2 regions of the Polaromonas sp. CG_23.6 genome follow, and region 1 is predicted to be linked to the other one. Evidence: predicted binding sites of a transcription regulator. Region 1 holds the regulator's gene; the other holds the start of a gene.
The links. Region 1 encodes sigma-54, which starts transcription at its own class of promoters, with help from an activator protein. Its sites were predicted from a motif close to TGGCANGNAANCTGCTTT; they were not measured.
Positions count from the first base shown of each region.

Region 1 (7,282 bases):
CGGCCAACGCCGGCATTCCGCAGGGCTACCCCGACTACGTGCTGCACACCATGGTGCGCGTCGTGCGCAACGGCGAAGAGGTCAAGATCTCCAAGCGCGCCGGCAGCTACGTCACATTGCGCGACCTGATCGAGTGGACCAGTGCCGACGCGGTGCGCTTCTTTTTGCTCAGCCGCAAGCCTGACACCGAATACATCTTCGACATCGACCTGGCCCTGGCCAAGAACAACGAAAACCCGGTGTACTACGTGCAGTACGCGCATGCGCGCATCTGCTCGGTGCTGACCGCCTGGGGCGGCGACGAGGCCAGCCTGGCACAGGTCGATTTGTCGCCCCTGACCAGCCCGCAGGCCCAGGCGCTGATGCTGCTGCTGGCCAAATACCCCGACATGCTCAGCCATGCCGCCGACGGCTTTGCGCCGCACGACGTGGCGTTCTATCTGCGCGAACTGGCCGCCTGCTACCACAGCTACTACGACGCCGAACGGATTCTGGTCGACGACGAAGCCGTCAGGCTGGCACGCTTGGCACTGGTAGCGGCCACCGCGCAGGTGTTGCACAATGGCCTCGCAGTGCTGGGCGTCAGTGCCCCGCGCAAGATGTAATCGACTTGAAAACTTCACTCTTTAAAAGGCATCCAGCTCATATGCAAGTTACGGTCAAGTCGCGGGAATACGGTATGAAAAAGCAACGTGGTGGAACCCTGCTGGGTCTGGTGATCGGCGCGTTGGTCGGCCTGGGCATCGCGCTCACAGTGGCGGTGTACGTCACCAAGGTGCCGGTGCCCTTCCTGAACAAGAGCCCGATGTACACGCCGGACAGCGACGCCGCGGAAGCCCGCAAGAACAAGGACTGGAACCCCAACGCGCCACTGGCCGGGAAGAATCCGGCGCCGTCGGCCTCGGGCGAATTAAGCCCGCCAGCCGAACCCTCCACCGCCGGCAACTTGCCGGCCCCAGTGCTGACACCGGAAGACCCCAAAAAACCCGACCGCAGCGCGAAACCGCCGAGAACCGCGACGGCACCCACGACAGCGGCGTCTGCCCCGACAGCGGTTGCCAAACCATCCCGACCCGCGTCCGCCGACCCGCTGGGTGATCTGGCAAAGTCGCGTTCCGACGCCCCGGCCTTCAGTTCGGCGACTTCCGATCCTTTCAACTATTTCATTCAGGCTGGCGCCTACCGCACCCCGGAAGACGCCGAACAGCAGCGCGCCCGGCTGCTGCTGCTCGGCATGCAGGCAAAAGTCACCGAGCGCGAACAGGCCGGTCGCACCGTGTACCGGGTGCGTGTCGGACCGTTCGACAAAAAAGACGATGCCGACCGCGTCAAGGACCGGCTGGACAACAGTTCGATCGAAACGGCACTGGTCCGGGTACAGCGTTAAGTCCTAAATCCGGCAGCGGCTGAACTTTTCGGCCGTGCTGCATCCAACACTTGTCGATATTGACATCAGGAGAAAAAATCAATGCAACGTCGCGCGTTTTCAATTTCAGCTGTCTCGCTGGCTGCGGCTACCGGTATTTCCGCCCTGCCCTCGCTGGCACAAGCCCAGGCCAAGGCCTTTCAAAGCGGTTCTGACTACCTCACACTGGACAAGCCGGCCCCTACGGAAGCGCCCGCCGGAAAAGTCGAGGTGGTCGAATTCTTCTGGTACAACTGTCCGCATTGCAACGGCTTCGAGCCGATGTTCGACGCCTGGAGCAAAAAACAGGCCAAGGATGTGGCGGTGCGCCGCGTGCCCATCGCCTTCCGGCCTGATTTCGAGCCACAGCAACGCCTGTACTACGTGCTGGAAAGTCTGGGCAAGGTCGATGAGCTGCATAAAAAGGTGTTTATGGCGATCCACGTCGACAGGCAGCCGCTCAACACGGCCGACCAGATCAGCGCCTGGGTGGACAAGCAGGGCATTCCCAAGGCGAAGTTCATGGAGCTGTACAACTCGTTCTCCGTCACCACCAAGGCACGCAAAGCCACCCAGCTGCAGGACGCCTATGCGCTGGACGGCGTTCCCGCCCTGGGCATCAATGGCCGTTATTTCACCTCTGGCACGCAGGCCAAGACGCTGGAGCGCTCGCTGCAGGTTGCCGACGCCCTGATCGCCCAGTCGCGCCAGGCACCAGCTGCCGCCGCCAAGCCCTGAAGCACCGCGCCGCCGGGCCTTTTGGGGCTTCGCACACGGCCAGGGGCAACGGCTCCAGCCGTTTTCTTGCGCCTTGCTGCGCTCCAGTAGGCGCTGCAAGGTTTTGCCAGCCCTTGCATGGCTACAATGGCAAAACCCGCAGCTGCAAGATTCGTGCCTTATGAAACGCTCCTTTTTTTCTTTCCTCCTGATGGCTTTTCTTGCCACAGGCGTGGCGCTGCCTGTTGCAGCCGAAAAGGCCGACCGCGACAAACCGATGAATGCCGAGGCCGATGCCCTGCGCTATGACGACCTCAAGCAGACCAGCGTCTTCACCGGCAATGTCATCATCACCAAGGGAACGACCATCATCCGGGGCGCACAGGTCGATGTCAGCCAGGATCCGGAAGGCTACCAGCTGGCTGTGGCCACGGCAGCGCCGGGCAAGCTGGCGTATTACCGCAAGAAGCGCGACGGCGTCGATGAATACATCGAAGGCGAAGGCGAGCGCATCGAATACGACAGCCGTGCCGATCTGGTCAAGTTCATCGGGCGCGCCGTGGTCCGCCGCTTCAAGGGGGCAACGCTGAGCGACGAAACTTCCGGTGCGCTGATCGTGTACGACAACAACACCGACGTATTCACTGTCGATGCCGGTGCGAAAAACGCCAGCGCTGCCAATCCCGGTGGACGCGTCCGCGCCATGCTGTCGCCGCGCGGCACAGTGCCTGCCACCACCGCCCCGCCGCCCAGCGGACCAGCGCCCGTTTTACGCCCCAGCACCAGGCTGGGCACCATCAAAGCCCCGAAAGCGCCCTGAACCCATGAGTGCAACGATACAAACGGCGCCTGCGCGAGACGGCGCCGTGCGCCTTGACACGCCCAGCAGCCTGGTGGCGCAGGGACTGCGAAAATCCTACGGCAGCCGGCTGGTGGTGCAGGACGTGTCGCTGTCGGTGAAAAAAGGCGAGGTTGTCGGCCTGCTGGGCCCGAATGGCGCAGGCAAGACCACGTCGTTTTACATGATCGTCGGCTTGGTGCGCGCCGACGCCGGCCAGATTTCCATCGACGGCCAGCCGGTCGAGCACATGCCGATCCACCTGCGTGCGCGCCTGGGCCTGAGCTATCTGCCGCAGGAAGCGTCGATTTTCCGCAAGCTCAGCGTGCAGGAAAATGTGCGCGCCGTTCTGGAGCTGCAGCGCGATGCCGCTGGCAAGCCGCTGAGCCGCACCGAGCTCGAGTCGCGGCTCGATGCGCTGCTCAAGGACCTGCGCGTGAGCCATCTGCGCGACTCGCCGGCCTTGTCGCTGTCCGGCGGCGAGCGACGCCGCGTCGAGATTGCCCGCGCCTTGGCCACCCAGCCGCGCTTCATCCTGCTGGACGAGCCGTTTGCCGGCATCGACCCGATTGCCGTGATCGAGATCCAGCGCATCATCGGTTTTCTCAAGTCGCGCGGCATCGGCGTGCTGATCACCGACCACAACGTGCGCGAGACACTGGGCATTTGCGACCATGCCTACATCATCAGCGACGGCCATGTGCTGGCCAACGGCACGCCGGCCGAGATCGTGAGCAACACCGAAGTGCGCAGGGTCTACCTCGGCGAACACTTCAAAATGTGAGTATGGCCCCCACGCTTGTCACTTCGTGTACTGCGCTGCCCCCCCGGGGGGCCGCCCCGCCTGCAGTCCGGAAAAGCCGGTCCTGCGGCCGGTACTGGCACGGGCGGGAAGGCCATGCCGAAGCCATGCCAGCCCCCTCAGGGGGCAGCGAACCACGCGAAGCGGGGAGCGTGGGGGCTTTATGAAACAAGGGCTGTCCCTTCGCGTTTCACAACATCTGGCGCTCACGCCGCAACTGCAACAGTCCATCAGGCTGTTGCAACTCTCGACGCTGGAGCTGAGCCAGGAAGTCGAGCAGATGCTCGATGAAAATCCTTTTCTCGAACTGGCGGACGACAGTGCGCCGCGCGAGGAATTTGGCTTGGAGCACATCGACACCCCGGTCAGCCAGGACAGCCGTGAATTTGAGTCCGCTACGGATTCAATAGCTATCAACACAGACACAGCAAGCGCCAGCACCTCAAAAGAGTCTGAAACCACGGCAGAGGCCGGCACCGAGGCGGCGCTGGAGGAAAGCTGGGACGGCGATGGCTCGGTTGAGTCCTCGCCTGACGACAGCGAATGGGGCGGCGACGCGCCGGCGCGCAAGAACAACCTGGAGGACAGCGACGCCGAAGCGTCCGACCTGACCGGCGCGCACGAGTCGCTGCAAGACCATCTGCACCGGCAGGCGCTCGGCCTGCGCTTGTCCGAACTCGACCGCGCCGCCCTGCACTTCCTGATCGAGTCGCTCAATGACGATGGCTACCTGGAAGACAGTCTGGCGTCGCTGGCGGCCGGACTGGCCAGCGACCACCCGGAGCAGGCCGAAGAACTGGCGCAGCAGTTCGCCATCGCCCTGCAGCTGCTCCAGCACATGGAGCCCGCCGGCGTCGGCGCGCGCACCCTGGCCGAATGCCTGCGGCTGCAACTGCTCGAAAGCAAGAACAGCATCGAGTCGCGCGCCGCCCTGGCGATCTGCCAGCAGCCCATGGAACTGCTGGCCAAGCGCGATGTGAAACGCCTGTCGCTGCTGTGCAAGTGCCCGGAAGAGGTCATCAAGGGTGCGATTGGCCTGATCGCCCGGCTTGACCCCAAGCCGGGCCGGCGCTTTGCCAATGTCGAACGCAACCTGATCGTTCCCGACGTGCTGGTCGTCAAGGCCGGCCGGGGCTTCAAGGTCACGCTGAACAGCGACGTCATGCCCCGGCTTCGGGTCCATGACATCTACGCCAGTGCCTTGCGCCAGCATGGCGGCAAGGGCGGCGGCCCCGCGCTGCAGCAGCGGCTGCAGGAAGCGCGCTGGTTCATCAAGAACATCCAGCAGCGGTTCGACACCATCCTGCGCGTCAGCAACGCCATCGTCGAGCGGCAGAAAAACTTCTTCATCCACGGCGAACTCGCCATGCGGCCCTTGGTGCTGCGCGAAATCGCCGACGAGCTGGGCCTGCACGAATCGACCATTTCGCGCGTCACCACCGCCAAGTACATGGGCACGCCGTTTGGCACTTTCGAGCTGAAGTATTTCTTTGGCTCCGGGCTGGGCACCGAAAGCGGCGGCAATGCGTCCAGCACAGCGGTACGCGCGCTCATCAAGCAGTTCATAGCAATCGAAAGCCCGAAAAAGCCGCTCAGCGACAGCCAGATTTCAGAAATGCTCAAGGAACAAGGCATTGAATGCGCCCGCCGCACGGTGGCCAAGTACCGAGAAGCGCTGCGCATTGCGCCAACAAATTTGCGCAAAACCCTGTAGATGTCGCCCCCACGGTCGTTCGCTTCGCGTAACTCCCTGCCCCCCGAGGGGGCCGCTGCGCCTGCGGTCTGGCGAAGCCAGTCCCGCGGCCCCTGCTGGTGGGGGATGTGGCCCCCACGGTCGTTCGCTTCGCGTAACTCCCTGCCCCCCGAGGAAGCCGCTGCGCCTGCGGTCTGGCGAAGCCAGTTCCGCAGCCCCTGCTGGTGGGGGATGTGGCCCCCACGGTCGTTCGCTTCGCGTAACTCCCTGCCCCCCGAGGGGGCCGCTGCGCCTGCGGTCTGGCGAAGCCAGTCCCGCGGCCCCTGCTGGTGGGGGATGTGGCCCTCACGGTCGTTCGCTGCGCCTGCGGTCTGTTGAAGCCAGTTCCCGGACTCCCTGTTCAAATACTTTCTATCCGTTCGCCCTGATGTAGCCAGGGGCTCTCATCCAACCCCGCTGCGGCGCCGCACGTTGCGCCCGGCAAAGTGACCTAACTTATGAACCAACTCCAACTTTTCCTTCCCTGCGCCGCTGGTGTCGAGAACCTGCTGGCCGCCGAAGTCCAGCGCATCACCGGCATCGAAGGCAAGGCCTGGCGCGCCGGCGTGCAGCTTCAGGCTTCCTGGCGCGAAGCGCTGCAGCTCAACCTGCACAGCCGGCTGGCCCAGCGCGTGCTGATCGAGCTGCAGCATGGCCAGTACCGCAGCGAGCAGGACCTGTATAACGCTGCGGCCAGCGTCGCCTGGGAAGTCTGGTTCACGCCCGCGCAGACCTTCAAGGTCGAGATCACCGCCCAGCACAGCCCGCTGCAAAGCCTGAACTTTGCCGCGCTGAAGATCAAGGACGCGATTGCCGACCGCTTCCGGCACAAGTTCAATGACGTGCGCCCGAGCGTTGACACGCGCTGGCCCGACGTGCGCGTGTATGTCCACCTGACCACCGAAACAGTGACGATCTACATCGATACTTCGGGCGAGCCACTGTTCAAGCGCGGCTGGCGCGAGGACAAGGGCGATGCGCCGCTGAAGGAAACGCTGGCCGCCGCGATGATTGCCGCCAGCGGCTGGGACGCCCAGTGCAGGCAAGGCGTGCCGCTGTACGACCCGTGCTGCGGCTCGGGCACCATCGCCATCGAGGCAGCGCAAATCGCCTGCAACATCGCGCCGGGCATCAACCGCCGCTTTGCCTTCCAGAAATACCTGCCCTTTCAGGGCCACGTTTGGGAAGGCCTGCTCGACCAGGCCGAAGCGGCGATCACCGAACCCACCGCGCCGGTGTTCGGCAGCGACGTATCTTTCCGCATGGTTGACTTTGCCGAGCGCAATGCCGAGCGCGCCGGCGTGGCCAATGCGGTGCAGTTTCGCGGTGGCGACGCGCTGCAGCGCATGCCCCCCGCACCCAGCGGTGTGATGCTGGTGAACCCGCCGTATGGCGAGCGCATCGACGTGGCGGGTGTGGCCGGCACCAGCGGCGTGCAGCAGCGCGAGCAGCGGCGTTCGCAGTTCCAGGGCCAGAGCGTCGATGAATTCGGCCAGCCGCTGGTTCGCCCCGAGCGTGACATGCGTTCAGGCCGCGACGAGCGCAACGACCGCGACAGCCGCGAGGAAAGCGGCTTCGAGCCACCGCGCGACCGCTCGGCCAATCCCGGCCGCGAGCAGGCGCAAAACGCCTGGGGCGAGGAAGCCTCGGACTTCTTCCCGCAACTTGCCACGCACTGGAAGAAAAACTACGCCGGCTGGACCGCCCACCTGCTCACGCCCGACCTGAAGCTGCCGAACAAGATGCGCCTGAAGGAGTCGCGCCGCGTGCCGATGTGGAACGGCCCGA
Region 1 covers NZ_JARXUY010000001.1:907,077-914,358, reverse strand. Annotated here, with positions in the region: gene argS (arginine--tRNA ligase) at 1-605, shown strand, start outside; gene H4V98_RS04335 (SPOR domain-containing protein) at 680-1,387, shown strand; gene H4V98_RS04330 (thiol:disulfide interchange protein DsbA/DsbL) at 1,469-2,143, shown strand; gene lptA (lipopolysaccharide transport periplasmic protein LptA) at 2,304-2,942, shown strand; gene lptB (LPS export ABC transporter ATP-binding protein) at 2,947-3,744, shown strand; gene H4V98_RS04315 (RNA polymerase factor sigma-54) at 3,926-5,476, shown strand; gene H4V98_RS04310 (THUMP domain-containing protein) at 5,953-7,282, shown strand, end outside.

Region 2 (7,282 bases), 2.1 Mb from region 1:
CCCTGCAGGTAGTCCACCACGACATGGTCTTCAGCGCCGACCGAGCGCAGCAGCTGGTGCCTGAAATCCGGATGATTGACCACGTGGTCATGGGTCAGCTGGCGCATCTCGCCGCCGCGCAGCAGATAAGCCCGCGAATCGCCGACATGCGCCACGGTGTAGGACTGGCCGCAAAGCACCAGCGCGGTCAGCGTGGTCAGCCCCATGACAGGCTGGCGTCGCCGGTTGATGCCAGCCAGCCAGGTGTTCTGGGCGGCGATGATCCGGTCCAGCGCGACGGTGGTGTCCCAGGTTTCGGGCGTGGCGTAGTAGTCGCGCACCAGGCTGGTGACGGTGGTCTGGGCGGCTTCGCGGCCCATGCCGCCGGCGCTCACGCCATCGGCAATCGCCACGATGGACCCCATGCCTTCCTGCCCCGGATCGGGCAGCATGGCCGCGCAGAAGTCTTCGTTGCCGGGCTTGCGCCCCGCCTGCGTTGCAAAACCGATGTCTATGTTGAATGCCATGCACCAAGCCTGATAAGTGTTACGCCCAACATGGGTGCATTGCAATCCGCCCAGCAAAATCAGCTTTGCAGCTGGGCCAGGTTCTGCAGGCTGCGGTAGAGGAAAGAGTTGGTGCGCAATCCCTGACTGGCACGCGCGGCGAGCAAGGTGCCTGACAATTTTTGCTACTGAATTTATAGCTACTCGCGCTCACCAGCCATCCGGAAAAGGCATATTTTATGTTGAAAAACCGCTTGCCGGTTAATACGGATGCCTCTGCGTCAACGACCCAGCAGGGGGAAACGGGGCCGGCCTGTTGCGCGCGAGGACTGAAGGCATTTCAGGTCGTTTTACCGGCCGCCGCCACCGCCACCTCCTCCTCCTCCTCCTCCTCCTCCTCCTCCTCCTCCTCCTCCGCCACCGCCACCGCCACCGCCACCTCCGCTACTGCCACCGCCAGACGAGCCGCCTCCTGAGGATCCGCTGCCGGATGAACCCGATGAGCCAGAGGAGCCAGAATTCGACCCAGACGAGCCGGAACTCGATCCTGACGAACCGTCGGAGCTGCCTTTGCCGCTGCTGCCACGGTCCGAGTTGCCTTTGCTGCGGCTGCCCGAACTCACTCCCTTGCCGCTTTGTGCACCGCCCGAGCCCCCTCCTGCGCCTTTGACTTCAACCCGGTCCACCGTGATGCGCTCGTCAGCACCGACCCGGCCACTGACCTGGATCCGTTGATCGACCGCGAGCGGCGTGCCGCTGCTGCCGGAAATCTGCACGTTGGGCGCCAGCGTCATCTTGCTGCTGCCAAGGCTGAGTTCAGTTCCGCTCAAGGCATGCACGTAGCCTTCCAGCACCACCCTCTCCACACCGCCCACGCCCTGGCGCGTCGGATCCATCTCGATAGCCTGGGCAAGCAAACTGCTGCCGTCCCAGGTGCCGCGCACCAGCACCTCCGAGCCCGTCACGGCGCCGGGGGGCAGGCTAAGGCTGGCCAGACGGACGCGGCTGCCGTGGAGCGTGAAACCGAAAGTGTCGACCTGCCCGATCTGCCCGGTAATTTGCGCCTGCGACCGCGCGGCAATCGGCTCGATGCGTGAAGCCGCCACCTCGCCCGACGCCAGGCGATAGCCGCTCACCTGCACCCAGTCGCCGGGCCGCAAGTTCGACAACTCGCCCGGAGCGCTGGCGAACACCGACTGGCCCAGCAGTTCCAGTTGGCCCGTGCGGGCATCGACATGACTCACCGGACCGACCACGGCATGGATGACGGCAATGTGGCGTGCCGAGAACTGCGCCCCTGCGCCTGAAGCCCGGACGGCAACCACCTGGCCCACCGCCAGTTCGCGTGCCGTCGCCCCTCGGCCATCGGCCATGACCGGCGTGCTGCTGTCGTAGTTGACTTCCAGGCCGTTGACGCAAATGCTGGCAAAACCGGTGATCACCCCAACAATGCCGGTGCCGCCCACGCCGCCGTTGTTGATGCCTGTGCCTCCAATGCCGGGGCGACCTGCAACCACGCCATCACGCGCCGCGCCGGTGTCGCCCATCGCGCCTTCAAGGATGCCTGTGCCACCGATACCACCGCCGCTGACGCCTGTGCCCCCCATGCCCGGTCGGCCCGCGACCACTTCATCCCGCGGCGCGCCGGTGCCGCCAATACCCGGCGTCAGCGCGGCTGGATTGACCAGAGAGGCCTGGGTTTCGCACATGTTTTGCGCCTGCACGGACGCGCACAACAAAAGTCCTGCGGCCAGGGCAGCCACCGCAGGACTTAAGACACGACGCGGCATGAAAGTTGAGCTGGTGTTCACGGCGTGCTTCTTTCTGTTTGTCAAGCGTCGGGCGGCGGCTCTTTGCCGGGCATCGCCGGCTCTGCATAAAAGTAGATGCCAAACGTCATGCGCTGGCGCGGCGCCGTGTCGCTGGCGTCGGCCGCTTCCAGCGCCATGGCGCTCTTGTTGATGGCCAGCAAGGCCTGCATACCCACTTGCTCCGACTGCGCGGCCAGTGCTGCGATGGAGTTGGCGCTGAGTTCGTCGCAGTGGACCGTGCGCTCAAGAAACGGTTTGCCCACACCCATGAGGTTATGCGCCGCTGCGGCCACGTGGTCGTGCAGGTTGTGGCCAAAGTAAAAAGCTTTTTCATCAAAGCCTTCGACCGGAACAAAGGCGGCCACATTCAGGCAAACCCGCTGCTCCTCGTCGAAACGCACCACCCCCAAGCGCAGCCACTCGTCGAGCACGACGCGCGGCCGGATGTCGCTGTTCACGCCGGCCACCAGCGCCTCGAACGACAGGGCACCGCCGTCGCTGACAAACCGCGCCAGTGGCTTGGGGCGGTTGTATTCATCAATGTAGTGGGCCGAACCCAGCCAGACGGCCACCAGCTGTGCGCCGAGCGAGACCACAGACGGAACAATTTCAGCGTCCGAAGCCATTTCCTGACGCAGCCGATTGACCTCTTTGCGATGAACGCCCGAGATCAGGCTGACGCGGCTGTCGGTCGGCGGCTTTGCGTCAAGGCGGAAATCCTTGTCGGCGATGTCAACAAAAAGTGCCTTGAGCAGCTCGGCCAGGTAAGGATAGGTGATGCCCTGCGCGAGCAATAGCTTGACCATGGGGCGCAGCACGCGGCGCAGCGCCAGAACAAGTGCTGGTGAAGGCGTGGCAGGGGTTTGCGAGGTCAGCATGTTGGGGAAGTTGCCCTTGTTAAAAACAACTCTACCACGTGGCGTGGGAAATAGTTACACAAATATTTTAACCCGAGCACTTCTTCCTTTAGAGTCAATGCGTGTGTGGGAAATATTCACACATAAAGCGGAACAAGAAAAAGACAGCCGGTTCAAGCCAAGTTTTGCGACCTGCGTTTACTCAAATCAAAATAACTGATTTGTCTGGTTCCATGTTTTTTTTCAGCTTTTGGTCAGGAGAATTTTCATGTTCAACCTCAAGAAATTGACAGTGGCTGTCGCAACCATGGTCACTCTCGGCCTGGCCGTAGCGCCCGCCCTGGCGCACGGTGGCGGCGGCTCTGGCGGCGGCTCTGGCGGCGGCTCTGGTGGCGGCTCCGGTGGCGGCTCCGGTAGCGGCTCTGGCGGCGGCGGATCAGGCGGGGGCCACTCAGGCGGCGGCTCAAGCAGCGGTTCGAGCAGCGGCAGCTCAGCGGGCAGTTCCAATTCCGGCAGCGGAAAGTCAGCCAGCAGTGGCGAAGACAGCCGGGGCCGGAATGGGGCCGATGATGGCGCAACTGGCAGTCGCGGCCGCGCCCGCAGTGCCGATGACGCGCCAGGCCACATGCGTGGTGCCGATGACGCGCCAGGGAAGCGTCTCTAAGAGCGCTTTGCGAACGACAGGAGGCGGCAGCTTTGCTACTGCGGTCTCCTTCTCAACCGTGACGATCCGGTTCTTCAGCCGCGCTGGCCGGAAATGTAGTGTTCCAGCTGCTCGATGACGAATTTCTGCTCGGAAATAATGTTCTTGACCAGGTCGCCGATGGAAATCAGGCCGATCAGCCTGTCGTCCTGCACGACCGGCAGGTGGCGCAGCCGGTTGTCGGTCATCAGTGCCATGCATTCCTCGCTGGTCTGGCTGGGCTTGACGAACATGACCGACGTGGTCATGACGTCGCGCACCTGCGTCAGTGCCGAGGTGCGGCCCTTCAGGGCAATCTTGCGGGCGTAGTCGCGCTCGGTGACGATGCCGACAATCTGCTCGCCTTCCAGCACAAGCAAAGCGCCAATGCCCTTGTCGGCCATGCGCTGCAGGGCATCGAAGACCGAGTCGTCCGGTCCGATCGAATGGACGATGGCATCGCCCTTGGCTTTGAGAATGTCGGCAACAGCAGTCATGGCGATCTCCCTCTTGAAACAATGGACAGGCACATGCGAGTTTCAGGCCAGACGGGCAGGCAATGCAAGCGGCCTGACACCTGCAAGGGCTGATTGTGGTGTTAAAACCTTGCAAGCCACTTGCAAGCGCGATGAACGCACAAGATCGGCAGGGGAAACGCCGGCATGCGCCCGGCTGGCCTCCACCGCCAGGGTGCAACGCACAATTTCAAGGCACCCATGCACCACCCAAGGTCTTGGCCACGCCCGATAGCGGCTATCTATTTGATAGCTGTATGCGCTTATTCAGCATGCGTAAACAGACTTTTTGTTCCTCGACCGTGCCATGGACAAGGCATGGCACAACCCTTGCATGAATAACGACGCGGTCAATGGTGGCTGCATGCAGGCCCGGTGCAATGGCGGATTGGGTCTTCAGGACGATGGCGTCCCCACGGATATGCTGGCTCAGGCCCTGCAACCCGTGCGGGCGCCTTTTTTGTTTTTGCGAACTGCCCACGGGGGTCATGATGAAAAAATCCAGACTGGTGATGATTGGTAACGGCATGGCCGGCGTGCGTGCGCTTGAAGAGCTGCTGAAGATTGCGCCCGAGCTTTACGACATCACCGTGTTCGGTGCCGAGCCGCATCCCAACTACAACCGCATCCTGCTTTCGCCCGTGCTGGCCGGCGAACAGACGTTAGACGAGATCGTGCTGAACGACTGGTCCTGGTACACAGACAACCACATCACGCTGCATGCCGGCTGGACCGTCACTGAAGTGGACCGTGTGCGCCGCGTGGTGCATGCCAGCAATGCAGCAGGCGAAACCGTCAGCGCCGAGTACGACCGGCTGATCATGGCCACCGGCTCGAACCCGTTCATTCTGCCGATTCCGGGCAAGGACCTGAAAGGCGTGCTGGCCTACCGCGATATTGCCGACACGCAGGCCATGATCGATGCCGCCGTGCTCTACAAGCATGCAGTCGTCATCGGCGGCGGCCTGCTGGGCCTGGAAGCGGCCAACGGCCTGATGAAGCGCGGCATGCAAGTCACCGTGGTCCACGTGGGCGACTGGCTGATGGAGCGCCAGCTCGACGACGTGGCGGGCAAGCTGCTGCAAAAGTCGCTGGCTGAACGCGGCATGAAATTTTTGATCGGTGCCCAGACGCAGGAGCTTGTCGGCGGCGAAGACGGCCGCGTCAAGACTGTCAAGTTCAAGCCTGTCCCGGGCGCCGACCCGGGAGACGGCACCGAGATCCCGGCCGACCTGGTCTGCATGGCTGTCGGTATCCGCCCCAACACCGGGCTGGCTGAAAAAATGCGCCTGCATGTCAATCGCGGCATTGTCGTGAGCGACACCATGCAGACCACCACCGACGCGCGCATCTACGCCGTCGGCGAATGCGCTGCGCACCGGGGCATCGCCTACGGCCTGGTGGCGCCGTTGTTCGAGCAGGGCAAAGTGCTGGCCAACCACCTGGCGATGTTCGGCATTGGCCGCTACACCGGCTCGCTGACCTCGACCAAGCTGAAAGTCACCGGCATCGACCTGTTCAGCGCCGGTGACTTCATGGGCGGCGACGGCGCCGAGGAAATCATCATGAGCGACCCGTTCGGCGGCGTGTACAAAAAGCTGGTCATCAAGGACGACAAGCTGATTGGCGCCTGCCTCTACGGCGACACGGTTGACGGCAGCTACTACTTCAAGCTATTGCGCGACGGCCGCAGCGTGGCCGAAATCCGCGACAAGCTGATGTTTGGCGAGTCCAACATTGGCGACGTGGGCCATGAAGGCCACAACAAGGCCGCCTCCATGCTTGATACCGCCGAGGTTTGCGGCTGCAACGGCGTGAACAAGGGCACGATCTGCAAGGCGATCAAGGACAAGGGCCTGTTCACGCTCGACGAGGTACGCAAGCACACCAAGGCCAGCGCCAGTTGCGGCTCATGCACCGGGCTGGTCGAGCAGATACTAATGTTCACCGCCGGCGGCGACTACTCGGCCACGCCCAAGCTGAAAGCCATGTGCGGCTGCACCGACCACGGCCACCAGGCGGTGCGCGACGCCATCCGGTCTAGCAAGCTGCTGACGATTGCCGACGTGTACCAGTTCCTGGAATGGCGCACGCCCAACGGCTGCGCCAGCTGCCGCCCGGCCATCAACTACTACCTGATCAGCAGCTGGCCCAAGGAAGCCAAGGACGACCCGCAAAGCCGCTTCATCAACGAACGCAGCCACGCCAACATCCAGAAAGACGGCACCTACAGCGTGATTCCGCGCATGTGGGGCGGCCACACCACGCCCGACGAGCTGCGGCGCATCGCCGACGCGGCCGACAAATACAGCATTCCCACCGTCAAGGTCACGGGCGGCCAGCGCATCGACCTGCTGGGCGTCAAGAAGGAAGACCTGGCCAACGTCTGGAAGGACATCGGCATGCCCAGCGGCTTTGCCTACGCCAAGTCGCTGCGCACGGTGAAGACCTGCGTGGGCAGCGAATGGTGCCGCTTCGGCACGCAGGACTCGACCCAGATGGGCAAGGACCTGGAACGCGCGCTGTGGGCCATGTATTCGCCGCACAAGGTCAAGCTGGCGGTCAGCGGCTGTCCGCGCAACTGCGCCGAGGCCGGCATCAAGGACATCGGCATCGTCGGCGTGGACTCGGGCTGGGAGCTGTACGTGGGCGGCAACGGCGGCATCAAGACCGAAGTCGCCCAGTTCCTGGTCAAGCTCAAGACCAGCGACCAAGTGATGGAGTACAGCGGCGCGTTTTTGCAGCTCTACCGCGAGGAAGGCTGGTACCTGGAGCGCACGGTGCATTACATCCACCGGGTCGGGCTGGAGCATGTCAAGAAGCAGGTGCTGGAAGACAGCGAGCGCAGAAAAGCGCTGTGGGAGCGCCTGCAGTTCTCCCTCGACGGCGAGCCCGACCCGTGGTTCGAGCACAAGGACGCGGCCGTGGACAC
Region 2 covers NZ_JARXUY010000001.1:2,972,168-2,979,449, forward strand. Annotated here, with positions in the region: gene H4V98_RS14015 (bifunctional protein-serine/threonine kinase/phosphatase) at 1-506, opposite strand, end outside; gene H4V98_RS14020 (DUF5666 domain-containing protein) at 836-2,296, opposite strand; gene H4V98_RS14025 (DUF6502 family protein) at 2,317-3,174, opposite strand; gene H4V98_RS14030 (hypothetical protein) at 3,422-3,817, shown strand; gene H4V98_RS14035 (CBS domain-containing protein) at 3,892-4,332, opposite strand; gene nirB (nitrite reductase large subunit NirB) at 4,842-7,282, shown strand, end outside.
Region 2: the regulator sigma-54 is predicted to act here: its motif matches at 4,670-4,687, upstream of nirB (nitrite reductase large subunit NirB).